Linked DNA regions of Thermopolyspora flexuosa. The protein of the gene in region 1 binds, or shares a complex with, the protein of each later gene. Links are inferred from orthologs where the notes say so. Each region holds a gene or a part of one and is shown on either strand. Other genes may lie near its edges.

What was found.
Region 2: the proteins of dnaB (region 1) and dnaG are in contact, whole or in part, in a crystal structure (PDB 2R6A), measured with the Geobacillus stearothermophilus proteins. The link is inferred for Thermopolyspora flexuosa from one-to-one orthologs. Residues at the interface, in WP_033016901.1 of Geobacillus stearothermophilus: Ser13, Glu15, Ala16, Gln18, Glu91, Leu92, Asp94, Ala95, Val96, Pro97, Thr98, Ala99, Ala100, Asn101, Tyr104, Tyr105, Ile108; in WP_049624496.1 of Geobacillus stearothermophilus: Lys456, Leu457, Leu458, Pro459, Ala460, Asn463, Ala464, Leu467, Leu535, Leu536, Ile537, Ala538, Gln544, Glu545, Asp548, Tyr549, His552.

The regions. Positions count from the first base shown.
Region 1 is NZ_VFPQ01000002.1:232,730-239,881, forward strand. What follows is about bases 2,556-5,460. They hold dnaB (replicative DNA helicase), read left to right. Parts: upstream 2,556-3,284; coding sequence 3,285-4,637; downstream 4,638-5,460. Other genes in these bases: FHX40_RS23500 (MATE family efflux transporter), read right to left, coding at 2,556-2,912; FHX40_RS23510 (SDR family NAD(P)-dependent oxidoreductase), read right to left, coding at 4,719-5,460. Outside these bases: FHX40_RS23495 (APC family permease), read right to left, coding at 1-1,478; more of FHX40_RS23500, read right to left, coding at 1,587-2,555; more of FHX40_RS23510, read right to left, coding at 5,461-5,474; FHX40_RS23515 (MFS transporter), read right to left, coding at 5,471-6,916; FHX40_RS23520 (TetR/AcrR family transcriptional regulator), read right to left, coding at 6,974-7,152. UniProt on the Escherichia coli protein: The main replicative DNA helicase, it participates in initiation and elongation during chromosome replication. Travels ahead of the DNA replisome, separating dsDNA into templates for DNA synthesis.
Region 2 is NZ_VFPQ01000001.1:3,452,700-3,459,862, forward strand. Bases 2,895-5,810 are described here. They hold dnaG (DNA primase), read right to left. Parts: upstream 5,329-5,810; coding sequence 3,460-5,328; downstream 2,895-3,459. Other genes in these bases: rpoD (RNA polymerase sigma factor RpoD), read right to left, coding at 2,895-3,279; FHX40_RS14655 (M23 family metallopeptidase), read left to right, coding at 5,467-5,810. Also shown: FHX40_RS26285 (hypothetical protein), read left to right, coding at 1-307; FHX40_RS14635 (hypothetical protein), read right to left, coding at 319-810; FHX40_RS14640 (MGH1-like glycoside hydrolase domain-containing protein), read right to left, coding at 828-2,096; more of rpoD, read right to left, coding at 2,185-2,894; more of FHX40_RS14655, read left to right, coding at 5,811-6,465; FHX40_RS14660 (NAD(P)/FAD-dependent oxidoreductase), read right to left, coding at 6,475-7,163. UniProt on the Escherichia coli protein: RNA polymerase that catalyzes the synthesis of short RNA molecules used as primers for DNA polymerase during DNA replication.

The DNA.
Region 1 (7,152 bases):
AGCATGCTGTGCCGCCTGCCGTACGCGAGGTAGATGAGCAGGCCGGCCGCCATCCACACGGCGAAGGCGAGCCAGGTGAACACCTGGAGGTTGAGCATGAGCCACAGCGTCGTGGCGGCCGAGAGCGCGGGCACGAACGGCTGCATCGGGGTGCGGAAGCCGCGCGGCAGGTCGGGCATGCTGCGGTTCATCGCGATCACCCCGATCGCGACGAACAGGAACGCGAACAGCGTGCCGATCACCACGAGCTGCTCGAGCGCGAACACCGGCACGGTCTGGGCGAGCACCATCGCGCAGCCGCCGAGCACGAGGGTGGCGGTGGACGGGCTGCGCCAGCGGCTGAGCCGGCTCAGCGAGCGCGGCAGCAGGCCGTCCCGGGCCATGGAGAACACGATGCGGGTCTGGCCGACGAGCAGCACGAGGATGACCGTGGTGAGGCCGAGCACGCCGCCGATGTTGATCACGTGGACCATGAAGTCGTCGCCGACCAGCCGGAACGCGGAGGCGAGCGGCGTCTCGGGGTCGATCCTGGTGTACGGCACCATGCCGACCATGACCACGGCCACCGCGATGTAGATGACCGTGGTGAGCACGAGGCTGCGGATCATGCCCTCCGGCATGGTACGGCGGGGCTCGATCGTCTCCTCCGCCGCGGTGGCGACGATGTCCCAGCCGATGTAGGCGAACACGATCGCGGGCGTGGCGGCGAGGATGCCGTACCAGCCGAACGCGTCGGTCTCGCCGACGAGCAGGCCGATGATCGTGGTGTGGAGCGTGTCCCGGGCCTCCTCGGGCGCGGGGGCCTCCGGGGCCGGGATCGCCGCGAGGTTGGCGGGGTCGATGTGCCGCACGCCGAAGACGATCACGCCGCCGATCGCGATCAGTTTCAGGCACACGATCAGCCACAGCGTGCGCAGGCCGAACCGGGCGCCGAGCGCGACGATCCCGGTGAGCAGGGCAAGGATGACCAGGCTCGGCAGGTCGAACCCCTCGACCTGCCCGACGACGCCGGCGAGCGGCGCGGGCACGGCGACATTGAGATCGGTGAGAAACCGTCCGAAGATCAGCGACCACGCGCGCGCCACCACGCTGGCGGCGAGCATCATTTCGAGGATCAGCGACCAACCGATCACCCACGCCCACAGCTCACCGAAAATCACGTAGGTGAACGTGTAGGCGCTGCCGGACGCCGGGATCGTCGAGGTGAGTTCGGCGTAACAGAAAGCGGCGAGCAGGCTGCAAATGCCCGCGATCATGAATGAAAGGATCACGCCCGGGCCCGCCATGGAGGCGGCCTGCCGTCCGGCGATGGTGAAGATGCCGGCGCCGATCATGACGCCGAGTCCGAGCACGATGAGGTCGCGCCGGTGGTAGATCGTGACGAGGCGGTGGCGGGCCCCCGTCCGCTTCCCGGTCGCCTCGCTCGCGGGGAGACGGCGCAGTAATGAGGTTGAGGGGTGGGTCGATTCGCGGCGCAACGGGCAAATCACTCCGATTGGTGACGGTGCGATTTACCCTGCCTCAGCTGCGCGTTTCTGACAAGCCTTTCGGTGTCACGTGCGCGTTGCGCCGTGAAAAAACCTCAGTCACGCGCCGGTGACCAACCACGCGGTACCCCGCGCCCGTGCGGAAAGCGCGATCAAACGTGCGATCATCCAGATTCCCAGCGCCACCCAGAGCGAGACGAGCCCGGTGCCGAGCACGACCACGAGCAGTACGGCGGGCAGGAAGGCCACGGCCGCGGCCACCTGGGCCCAGGCGAGGAAGCGCTGGTCGCCCGCGCCGATGAGCACGCCGTCGAGCACGAAGACCACGCCCGCCACCGGCTGGAGCAGGGCGACGAGCCACAGCACCGCGAGCAGCTCCTCGGTGACCGCGGCGTCGGCGTCGAACAGCCCGGGGATCCACGGCCGCGCCACGCAGAGCACGACGCCGAACACGACGCCCGCGCCGATGCCCCAGGTGACCATGCGGGCGGTGGCGGCCCGGGTCGCCGCGACGTCCCCGGCGCCGAGGGTGCGCCCGGTGATCGCCTGCCCGGCGATCGCGATCGCGTCGAGGGCGTAGGCGAGCAGTGTCCACACCTGGAAGGCGATGCCGTGCGCGGCGACCGGGGCGTCGCCCATGCGGGCGGCCACCGCGGTCGCGAGCGCGAGCACCACGCGCAGCCCGACGGTGCGGATGAACAGCGCGAACCCGGCCGCGCCCGAGGTGCGCACCCCCGCGAGCCGGGGCCGCAGCGGCACGCCCTCCCGCCGCGCCCCGCGCAACACCACGACGAGGTAGGCGGCGGCGGAGAGCACCTGCGCGATCACCGTGCCCCACGCCGACCCGGCGATGCCCCAGCCGAGGCCGAGCACGAACCACGCGTTGAGCGCCGCGTTCAGCGTGAACCCGGCGATCGACACCACGAGCGGGGTGAGGGTGTCCTGCAGGCCGCGCAGCACCCCGGTGCCCGCGAGCACGAGCAGCATCGCGGGGGTGCCGAGCAGGCTGATCCGCAGGTAGGTGACCGCCTCGGCGGCGAGCTCGGGGGACGCGCCGAACGGCTCGACGAGCGCGGGGGCGAACGGCACGCCGAGTACGGCGAGCACGATCCCGATGGCCGCGGCGAGCCACAGCCCGTCGATGCCCCAGCGCAGGGCCTCGCGCCGGTCGCCCGCGCCGATCCGGCGGGCCACCTGGGCGGTGGTCGCGTAGGCGAGGAAGACGCACAGGTTGACGAGCGTGGTGAGCACGGTGCCGGCCACCCCGAGGGCACCGAGTGCGACGGTGCCGAGGCGGCCCACGATCGCGTAGTCGGCGAGGAGGAAGAGCGGCTCGGCGACGAGCGCGCCGAACGCGGGGATCGCGAGGCGCAGGATCTCCCGGTCGTGGACGCGTCCGCCGCCCTTGGGGGCGGTACCAGGCACCCGAGCATTGTGGCCGGTCGCGCGGCGTGCTCTCCACCGGTTTATCGCTCGGTGCGCCCTCTGTCCCCAGGTGTCTCCCCGGGTGCCGCGGGAGGGCCGGCGGCGCCCGGCGGCGGCGTTCCGGCGTGTCGCCCGACTTTCTTTCATCCACAGGCGGTGGATGAAGTTTTCGCAGGTCATCACGGCTTTGTGGATCCGCCCGCCGAGTTATCCCCAGCCTTGTCCCCAGGCTGCCCACACCTGTGGCGCGGAAGCTCACAGGTTATCCACAGCTTCTCCACAGCGGGGCTTTGCCGCGCGCCCGGGGGGTTCGGAAAACTGTCACACCGGTCCGCTAGATCTGGGGGGCGGCCTGTTCGGGAGGGGGTTGAGATGAGCATCGCGGAGCCTCCTGTCTACGACACGTCGTTCGAGCGAACGCCACCCCACAACATCGAGGCCGAACAGTCCGTGCTCGGCGGCATGCTGCTGTCCAAGGACGCGATCGCCGACGTCATCGAGGTGCTGCGGTCCGAGGACTTCTACCGCCCGGCCCATCAGATCATTTACGACGCCATCGTCGACCTGTACGCCCGGGGCGAGCCGGCCGACGTGGTCACCGTCTTCGACGAGCTGGCCAGCCGCGGGGAGGTCACCCGTATCGGCGGCGCGCCGTACCTGCACACGCTCACCGCCGTCGTGCCCACGGCCGCGAACGCGGGCTACTACGCGAAGATCGTGCGCGAGCAGGCGATCCTGCGCCGCCTCATCGAGGCGGGCACCCGCATCGTCTCGTACGGCTACGGCGGGCAGGGCCAGGACGTCGACGAGCTGGTCGACCGTGCCCAGGCCGAGATCTTCAAGGTCACCGAGCGCCGCACCTCGGAGGACTTCCTCCCGCTCTCCGAGATCATGCCCGGCGCGCTCGACGAGATCGAGGCGATCGGCAGCCGCAGCGGCCAGCTCTCCGGGGTGCCCACCGGGTTCGCCGACCTCGACGCGCTCACCAACGGCCTCCACCCGGGCCAGATGATCGTGGTGGCCGCGCGGCCCGCGATCGGCAAGTCGACGCTCGGCCTCGACTTCGCCCGCTCCGCCGCGATCAAACACGGCCTGACCACCGTGGTGTTCTCGCTGGAGATGTCGCGGAACGAGATCACCATGCGGCTGCTGTCGGCCGAGGCGAAGGTCCCGCTGCACACCATGCGGTCGGGCATGATGAACGACGACGACTGGACGCGGCTCGCCCGCCGGATGAGCGAGGTCGCCGACGCCCCGCTCTTCATCGACGACTCGCCGAACATGTCGATGATGGAGATCCGGGCGAAGTGCCGCCGCCTCAAGCAGAAGCACGACCTGCGCTTCGTCATCGTCGACTACCTCCAGCTCATGAGCTCCCCGAAGAAGGTGGAGAGCCGGCAGCAGGAGGTCTCCGAGATCTCCCGTGCCCTCAAGCTGCTCGCCAAGGAGCTGGAGGTCCCGGTCGTCGCGATCTCCCAGCTCAACCGCGGCCCGGAGCAGCGCACGGACAAGCGCCCGCAGGTGAGCGACCTGCGCGAGTCGGGCTCGATCGAGCAGGACGCGGACGTGGTCATCCTGCTGCACCGCGAGGACGCCTACGAGCGGGAGTCGCCGCGGGCGGGCGAGGCCGACCTCATCGTCGCCAAGCACCGCAACGGCCCCACGGCCACCGTGACCGTCGCCTTCCAGGGCCACTACAGCCGGTTCGTCGACATGGCGCACTGACAGCGCCTCCCCACGGGCCGCCCGCGGGGCGCGCCGGGCCCGCGCGCGGGCGGGCGGCCGGGCGTCTCGCGCGGTGCCTGCTCAGGCGGTGGCGCCGCCGTCGAGCACGAGGTCATGGCCCACGGTGAACGCGGACTCGGGGGAGGCGAGGTGGCGGACCGCGGCGGAGAACTCGGCGAGCGAGCCCACCCGCCCGGCGGGCAGCTCGCGCCTGACCCGCTCGGCGCGGTCCGCCTCGGTCTCGCCGGGGCGCAGCGACATCGGGGTGTCCATCGGGCCCGGCGTGACCGCGTTGATCCGCACCCCGTCGCGGATGTACTCGAGCGCGGCGGTGCGGGTGAGCGCGCTGACCGCCGCCTTGGCCGCGCCGTACGCGGCCATGCCGGGCACCCGGAGGTACGGGCCGACGACCGAGCTTACGTTGACGATCGTCCCGCCGCCGGGCTGGGCGCGCATCGCGGCGATCTCGTACTTCATGCAGAGGAAGACGCCGTGCACGTTGGTGTCGAACACCGCCCGCCAGTCCTCCTCCGGCATCTCGGCCACCGGGCCCGCGAACAGCACGCCCGCGTTGTTGACCGCGACGTCGAGCCTGCGGTGCCGCCGGACGATCCGGTCGACGAGGGCGGCGACGTCCGCGGCCCGGCGCACGTCGGCGACGATCGCCTCGGCCCGGCCGCCCTCGGCCTCGATCGCCTTGACGGTGCCGTCGAGCGTCTCCGCGGTCCGTCCGGCGACGACCACGGTGGCGCCCTCCCGGGCGAAGTCCTCGGCGAGGACCCGGCCCGCGCCGGTCCCGCCCCCGGTGATCAGCACGATCCTGTCGGTGAACCTCATCCGGCGACCTCCTTGCGGTGCGCATCGGTGTTCCTGTCCGGGGTCCTGGTGATCGCGGCGAACGCCGCGACGAGGAGGAAGGCGGCGCCGATCGTCCCGAAGGCGAGCGCGTAGCCGCCCGTCACGGCCGCCGCGCCGCATCCGGCGGCGACCCCGCCCGGGCAGCCGAGCGCCGCGGTGCGGGCCGAGGCGATCGCCACGAGTACGGCGAGCCCCACGGTCGGCCCCACCTCCATCGCGGTGTTGATCAGCCCTCCGGCGAGCCCGGCCCGGTGCGGCGGGGTGCCGGACATGCCGATGACCGTCGCCCCGGCGAGGGCGAGTCCGGAGCCGGCGGCGAACAGCGGCAGCGCGACGAGCACGATCGCGGGCCACGGGGTGCCCGGGGCGAGGGTGGCGAGCGGCGGCATCGCGGCCGCCGCGATCAGCAGCCCGGCGACCGTGGCGGCGCGCGGCCCGAACCGGCCGATCGCCCGGGCCGCGGCCGGGCCGGTGCCGAGGACGAGCAGGTTGGGCAGGAACGCGGCGCTGGTCTGCGCCGCCGACATGCCGCGGACCTGCTGGAAGTAGAGCGAGAGGAAGAACATGGTGGCCGCGCTCGCCGCCGCGGTGACCAGGATCACCGGCAGCGCGACCCGACGGGCCCGGTCGACGAGCATGCGCGGCGGCAGCAGCGGCCGGGCCGTACGGGACTCGACGGCCGTGAAGGCGGCGAGCAGGGCGAGCCCGGCGACGGCCGGGGCCGGGCCGGTCGCGGTGAGCAGGCCGTGGCCGAGCAGCACGAGGCCGCCGGTGCCGAGCAGCGCCCCGGGCAGGTCGAGCCGTTCCCGGTCTCCCCCGGCGGCGCCGGGGGAGACCGCCGCGGGGGCGCCGGCGTGGCGGACCGACCGGGACAGCAGGCCGGCGGCGGCGACCGCGACCGGGAGGAGCAGGCACCAGCGCCACGAGGCGACGCTCGCGACCAGGCCGGACAGCAGGCTGCCGCCGACCGCGCCGCTCACCGAGAGCGTGCCCCACACCGCGAGCGCCCGGGCCCGGCGCGGCCCCTCCGGGTGGAGACGGGTGACCAGCGCCAGCGCGGCGGGCGCGGCGAGCGCGGCCCCGGCGCCCTGGGCGAGCCGGGCGGCGAGCAGCACGCCGAAGGCCGGGGCGAGCGCCCCCGCGAGCCCGGCCGCGCCGAAGAGGGCGAGGCCGGCGCGGAGCGTGCGGTGCGCGCCGCGCAGGTCGGCGAGCCTGCCGCCGAGCAGCAGCAGGCCGCCGAACGCGAGGCCGTACCCGGAGCTGAGCAGCGCGAGCTCGCCCTGGGCGAGGCCGAACTCGCGCTGGATCGCGGGCAGCGGTACGGCGAGCAGGGTGATCGCGGCGATCAGCGTGACCTGCACCGCGCCGAGCAGCGGGAAGACGACGCGGTGGGCCCGCGCGCGGGTGGTCGTCGACGTCATCCGGCGTCCTAAGTTACCCGACAGTTCATTCCAGAATCAGCGCACAAAAAGGCGGGACTAGGCGAGCAGGCGCAGCGCCTGCGCGGCCGCGTCCCGCAGCCGGGCCGGATCGGGCGAGCCCTTGGCCATGATCCGCAGCCCCTGGAGCACGACGAGGAGGAAACGCCCCAGCGCCACCGGGTCGCTGTCCGGGCCGATCTCCCCCTGGGCCTTGGCGCGGTAGAGCGCCGAGGTCA
Region 2 (7,163 bases), on another replicon or contig:
CATGCCCGCGAACGGCGTCGCGCACTCGGCCCGCACGAGCCCGGCGCCGAGGGGCGGGCGGACGGTCACGCCGGCCGGCGCGAGTGGCGGGACGAGCGGGAGCGGGGGCACCCCTGGCGCCTCCGCGGGCGAGGCCAAGGAGCCCGGCGGCACCGGCGCCGAGGACTCCGGGCCGATCGTCACCCCGACGAGCGGCACCGCGGGCGCGACGTCGAGCGGCACGAGCGGTGGTACGGAGGCCGGTTCGGCCGGGCGCGAGGACTCGGGCCAGATCGTGGCGCCGACCCCCGAGGCGGGCAAGGACTGACCCCGCCCGGGTCAGACGCCGAGGCTGCGCCGTACCTCCTCCAGCGCCTGCTCGGCGAGGGCGCGCAGCCCCGGATCCCCCGGATCCAGCCCCTCGTCGAAGACGAGGTTCCACTCCAGGACCGCGTCGTGGCCGTCTCCCCCGACGACCCTGCGGGCGACGAGGCGCACCCCGCCCCGGCTCCCCAGGGTGACGTGACGGCTGGCGACGATCGACGCGGTGACCCGCTCCTTGATCGTCTCGGGCAGCAGCCCCGGCTCGCGCACCGCCACCCGGTGGGACGCCCCGTCCGTGCCGGTCACGACGAGGACGGTCTCCTCCCAGCGTGCGTGCTCCACCCGGTGCCAGGGCAGGCGCGGCCCGCCGGGCAGGTGGAGGGCGCGGTCGGTGGCGACGAGGTACGCGCCGTCGGCGGTGGCGGTGTGCGCGAGCACGCGCTCCCCCGGCTCGATCCCCAGTGCGGCGCGGGCGGCGGCGGGCAGCCGCGAACGGAACAGGCGCATGGTGCGACGCTACCCGCTCAGACCGCCATCGGCGTGAGCAGGTCCAGCGTGAGCGCGGCCGAGCAGGAGAAGTCCCGGCAGCCCAGGCCGGAGCCGTCGAACGGGTCGAAGCACTCGCGGAACCCGGCCTGGCGCACCAGCCGCAGCGTCGCCGCGGTGACGCCGGCCGCGAGCGGCGCCCGCCCGTGCGTGAGCGCGCCCTGGCACACCAGCCAGTTCGCGCTCACCCAGGACGGCCCCCGCCAGTAGCGGGTGCGGTCGAACTCGGCCGCGCGCACCTCGCAGCTCGGCACCGGGTAGCCGGTGGTGCCCATGAACCGGGGCGACTCGAGCAGGTCGATGAGCGCGTCGACCACGTCGGTGGGCAGGCCGGGGTCGAGCAGCGGCGCGAACCCGCCCACGGTGCCCACCGGGATCGGCCCGCCGGCGCGCAGGTCGAGCGCGAGGAACCCGCGCCCGTCGTGCCACAGCCGCTCGATCAGCGCCTCCCGGATGCGCTCCGCCGCCTCCTCGTACGGCTTGGCATCCGCCCCGGCCACCTCGGCCAGGCGGGTCATCGCCCACGTGGAGGCGAGCCAGGCGCCGTTGAACAGCGGGTCCTCCACCGCGAACGGGTGCTCGTCGCGTAGGTAGCCCGCCCGGTACCCGGCGTCCCGGTAGCGCGTCGCGAGCCACACGTACCGGTCGAGGTGGGCGTTGCCCGCCTCCGGGAACGGCAGCGCGGCGAGCGGCCGGTCCCAGGCCGGGCTGTCGTCCATGCCCGACTCCCACGGGTGCACGATCGCGGCGAGCCCGCCCCCGCCGAGGTCCCGGCTGTCGGTGAGGTAGCGGTGCTGGGCGGCGAGCCGCGGCCACACCCGCCGCACGAACGCGGCGGTCTCCGCGCACGGCCGGCGCCGCCAGATCCGCCACGCCACGTACGGCTGCAGCGGCGGCTGGGTCAGCCCGGAGGTGGCGATGCCGGGCGGCGCGTCGGGGCACTCGTCCGACCGCCACACCGACGGCCCCGGGAAGTAGCCGTCGGAGCGGCCGGACCGGAACACGATGTGGGGCAGCATGCCGTCGCGCCACTGCGCGTCGAGCAGTCCGGCGAGCTCGGCGCGCGCCCGCACCGCCCGGTCGTGCCGGGCGGCGAGCCCGGCCGCCACCAGGGTGGAGTCGAGGTTCCACTGGTGCGGATAGAGGCCTGGGGCGGGGAGCGTGACCTGTCCGGTCCAGTTCGCGTCGAGCACCGCCACGGCGGCCCGCCCGAGCGCCCCGTCGTCGAGCGCGGGCCGATAGTCCATACGGCCAGTGTCGCCGCAGGCAGGGCCGCGGAACAAGGGCCGAAGGTCACGCCCTTGAGGGCGTGACCTTCGGTTTTACGCGCCTGCGTCACTCCAGGTAGTCGCGCAGCATCTGGGCGCGCGTGGGGTGGCGCAGCTTCGCGAGGGTCTTCGACTCGATCTGCCGGATGCGCTCCCGGGTGACGCCGAACTCGCGGCCGACCTCCTCCAGCGTCCGCGGGTGGCCGTCGCAGAGCCCGAAGCGCAGCTGGATGATGCGCTGCTCCCGCTCCGAGAGCGTGGAGAGGATGTCGTCGAGCTGGTCCTGGAGCATGATGAACGCGGCCGCCTCCATGGGCACCACCGCGTCGGCGTCCTCGATGAAGTCGCCGAGGTCGGAGTCCTCCTCGCCGATCGGGGACTGGAGGGACACCGGCTCCTGCGCGATGCGCTGGATCTCGACGACCCGCTCCACCGGCATGTCCATCTCGACCGCGATCTCCTCGGGGGTGGGCTCCCGGCCGAGATCCTGGTGGAGCTGCCGCTGCACCCGGACGAGTTTGTTGATCGTCTCGACCATGTGCACGGGAATGCGGATCGTCCGCGCCTGGTCCGCGATCGCCCGGGTGATCGCCTGCCGGATCCACCAGGTGGCGTACGTGGAAAACTTGTAGCCCTTGGTGTAGTCGAATTTCTCGACGGCGCGAATGAGGCCGAGATTGCCCTCCTGGATGAGGTCGAGGAAGAGCATGCCGCGCCCGACATACCGTTTCGCTATCGAGACGACCAGCCGCAGATTCGCCTCGATCAGGCGCTGTTTGGCGCGCTCACCCTCCCAGACCAGCTCCTCCAGTTCCGGGGACGGATGATCGGCGGCCGACAGCCGGGCCTCGGCGAACAGCCCCGCTTCGATCGCTTTGGCGAGCTCCACCTCCTCCTCAGCGGTGAGCAGCGGCACCCGGCCGATCTCCCGCAGGTAGATGCGGACGAGATCGCTGGTCGGTGCCCGTCTGCCGAGGTCGTCCTCCTCGGCGCGTAGCGAGTCGTCCTCGTTGGGCTCGAGAACCTCCACACCGTTGTCGGCGAGCATCCGCACGACGCCGTCGAGTTCGTCGGGCGGAAGCTCGGAGCGGTCGAGCGCGGCGGCCACGTCGTCGACGGTGACCCCGCCGCGTTCCCTTCCTCTCGCCATCAGATCGGCCATCCGGTCCACCGCCGGAGGCCCACTCGTTGGCAGCACCGATGCACCCACGCAACACAGTCTGCGCTATAAGTACGGCAAAACGGCAGACCCATTTTTGTCACGTGAGGTAAGACGACCACCCTTACCAAATCGAGATCGGATCAAGGTTTAATCGATCTCGAAAATGGAAAGGGTAATTTTTTACGCGCCCGTGGCGCGCTCGCGGAGCACCCGGCGCTGCTGCTCGAGCGCGACCAGCTCGCCGAACAGCCGGTTGTACTCCTGACGCTGCTCCATCGGGTTGAGCCGCTCCATGCGCGCCTTCACCTGGACCAGCACGCGGGTGACCGCCATCTCGCCGAGCCGGGCGAGCGTGGCCGAGGCGTAGCGCTCCTCCCCCTCGGGCGTGACCGCGATCGGCTCGACCGCGAGCCGGGTCACCAGGGCGCGCAGCCGCTCGTCGGCGGTGGCGGCGAGCAGCCGGTCCACCCAGGGCTGCCCGCCCGGGCCGGCCGCGGCGGTGCCCCCGGCCGCGGCGATGAGCTCGTAGACGGCCGCGTACTCCGGCACGGTGAACGTTCCGGCGCCGAGCGCGTCGAACTCCGGGCCGAGCAGCGCCGGGCGCTGTACGGCGAGCTTGAGCACCTCCAGCTCCACCCGTGCGGCCGGGTTCGCCGCATCGGCCGCGGGACGGGACGGCCGGGCGGCGGCGCGGCCCGCCGTACGCCCCCGGCCGCCGCCGCGGCCGGCCGCCTCCTGCACCCGCCGCAGCACGAGCTGCTCGTCGAGCAGGCCCAGCCACCGGTCGAGGTCGACGGCGTACCGCTTGCGCAGCGCCGGGTCCTTGATCGCGGCCACGATCGGCGCGGCCGCGTCCAGGGCGGCGATCCTGCCCTCGTTGGTGCCGAGGTCGTAGCGGTTGATGGTGCTGCGGATGGCGAACGCGAACAGCGGCTCGCGGCTCGCGATCAGGTCCCGCACGGCCGCGTCGCCCTGCTTGACCCGCAGGTCGCACGGGTCGAGCCCGTCGGGCTGGACGGCGACGAAGGTCTGGGTGACGAAGCGCTGCTCGCCGGAGAACGCGCGCAGCGCGGCCTTCCGCCCCGCCTCGTCGCCGTCGAAGGTGAAGATCACCTCGCCGCGGAACTCGTCCTGGTCGAGCAGGATCCGCCGCAGGATCTTGATGTGCTCGTCGCCGAACGAGGTGCCGCAGGTGGCGACCGCGGTGGGCACGCCCGCCAGGTGGCAGGCCATCACGTCGGTGTACCCCTCGACGATCACGGCCTGGGCGCGCCGGGAGATCTCCCGCTTGGCCAGGTCGATGCCGTACAGCACCGAGCCCTTCTTGAAGATCGGGGTCTCCGGGGTGTTGAGGTACTTGGGGCCGTCCTCGGCTTCGTTGAGCTTGCGCGCGCCGAAGCCGATCACCTCGCCGGTGATGTCGCGGATCGGCCAGAGCAGCCGGCCGCGGAACCGGTCGATCGGCCCGCGCCGCCCGTCCCGGGCGAGCCCGCCCTTGATCAGCTCGGCGGGGGTGAAGCCGCGGGCGAGCAGGTGGCGGGAGAGCGCGTCCCAGGCCTGCGGCGCGTACCCGACGCCGAACCGCTCGGCGTCGGCCCGCTCGAACCCGCGCTCGGCGAGGAACCGCCGCCCGGCCGCGGCCTCCGGGGAGGCGAGCTGCTCGGCGTAGAACTCGGCGGCGACGCGGTGCGCCTCCACCAGCCGGGTGCGCTCGCTCTGCTCCCGCCCGGGCACGTAGCCGCCCTGCTCGTAGCGGAGCTTGATGCCCGCCCGCTGGGCGAGCCGCTCGACCGCCTCGGTGAAAGACAGGTGCTCGATTTCACGGACGAAGGTGATGACGTCCCCGCCCGCGCCGCAGCCGAAGCAGTAGTAGTAGCCCCGCGACGGGGTGACGTTGAACGAGGGGGTCTTCTCGTCGTGGAACGGGCACAGGCCCTTGAGGTTGCCGCCTCCCGCGTTGCGCAGCTGGATGTGCTCACCGATCACCTCGGCGATCGGTGAGCGCTCCCGTACGAGAGCGATGTCCTCGTCACTGATGCGCCCGGCCACGCAGTGAGTGTATTGCTCCGGCATGCGCCTCAGCGATGCCGTACCGCAACCAATCGGTTGTGATATCCGGTCGTATGTGGACGAACCGTCCGTTACAAAGAAGAGTTAGCGAACCGTACAGAAGTGGCGGGGGTTTCGATGCGTTCGGGGAGAGTCGCGGCCCTGGGTGGGCTGGTGCTGCTGGCGGCCGGTTGCACCGGGCCCGGCGTGCCCGGTCTCGGCGCGCCGTCGATCCCGCCGACCAACCCCGCCGCGGCCGAGTTCGACCCGACCCCGGCGCCCGCCGCCATGCCCGAGCCCGACGACGAGGCCGCTGACGCGGCGAACGACGGGGAGGGCCAAAGCTTCCGCACCAACCCGTCGGCCGCCCCCTCCCCCTCCGGCGAGCCCGCCGCGATCCCCGGCCGGGAGACCGGCGCGCCCGGCGCCACGCCGTTACCCACCCCTGGGGTGACCGGCGACGGCCCGGTCCGCATCCCGCCGCCGAAGCTGTCCGACTACACCTACGTGTTCCCGGTCCAGGGGTGCAAGGTCAGCTACGCCCGCAAGCTGCTCGTGCTGCCCAAGACGACGATCTGGGCGAAGCGCGGCTGCCGCTTCGTCGCCCCGGTCGACGGAACCGTGCACGAGGTGAACACCGTGGACCGCTGGTCGCCCGCGACCGACCGCGGCCAGGACCGGGAGGGCAAGTTCGTCTCGATCATCGGCGTCGACGGCGTGCGCTACCTCGGCGGCCACCTCGACTCGGTCGCCCGCGGCATCAAGCCGGGCATGAAGGTGAAGGCCGGGCAGGTGCTCGGCCGGGTCGGCAACAGCGGCAACGCCGCCGGCCAGGCGACGAACCTCTACTTCGCCGTCTCCTGGGAGGCCCCCGCCGACTACTGGTGGGTACGGCGCGGCATGGTCAAGCCGTGGAACTACCTCGACGCCTGGTACGACGGCAACCGCACCTACTCGCCGCGCAGGGAGATGCTCGCGCTGCGCAAGCGCCTCGGCGCGACCCCGCCGTGCACCGTGCTGTGCGCGAGCAAGCAGCAGCCGGTGCGGTCCCGGCCCACGCCGCAGCCGACCACGAAGCCCAAGCCGAAGCGGACCAAGAAGCCCGAGGAGATCATCCTCACCCCGCAGCAGCAGTGACCGGCGGGGTCAGACCTCGGCGAGCGGCACCTCGGGGTCGGCGAGCCGCTTGGCGTCCACCGACCGGCCGGCGCGGATCATCGCCTGCAGGTCCGCGACGACCTCCCAGACGTTGACGTTCATCGCGGCGACCACGGTGCCGTGCCGCAGCCAGAACGCGATGAACTCCAGGTCCTCCACCGAGCCGCGGTAGACGATCTCGTCGTGCCCGGTGATGTCGCCGCTGAACTCCATGCCGAGCTCGAACTGGTCGCTGTAGAAGTACGGCACGCGGTCGTAGACGACCTGCTCGCCGAGCATGGCCCGCGCCGCCGCCGGGCCGCCGTTGCGCGCGTTCGCCCAGTGCTCGACCCGGATGTGCCGCCCGAGCAGCGGGTTGTACGACCGGGCGACGTCCCCCGCGGCCCAGATCGCCGGGTCGCTGGTGCGCAGCGACGCGTCGGTGACCACCCCGTTCTCGACCTCGAGCCCGGCGTCCCGGGCGAGCTCCACGTTCGGGGTGACGCCGATCCCGGCCACCACGGTGTCGGCGCGCAGCACCTCGCCGGTGGACAGCACCGCCTCGCGCACCCGGCCCGGCCGCAGGCCCCGCCCCGCGTCCTGCCCGTCCTCCTCGCCGGGGCCGGCCTCCGCGCCGCGCAGCTCGGTCACCGCCGCCCCGAACCGGAACCGCACGCCGTGCCGCTCGTGCAGCCGGG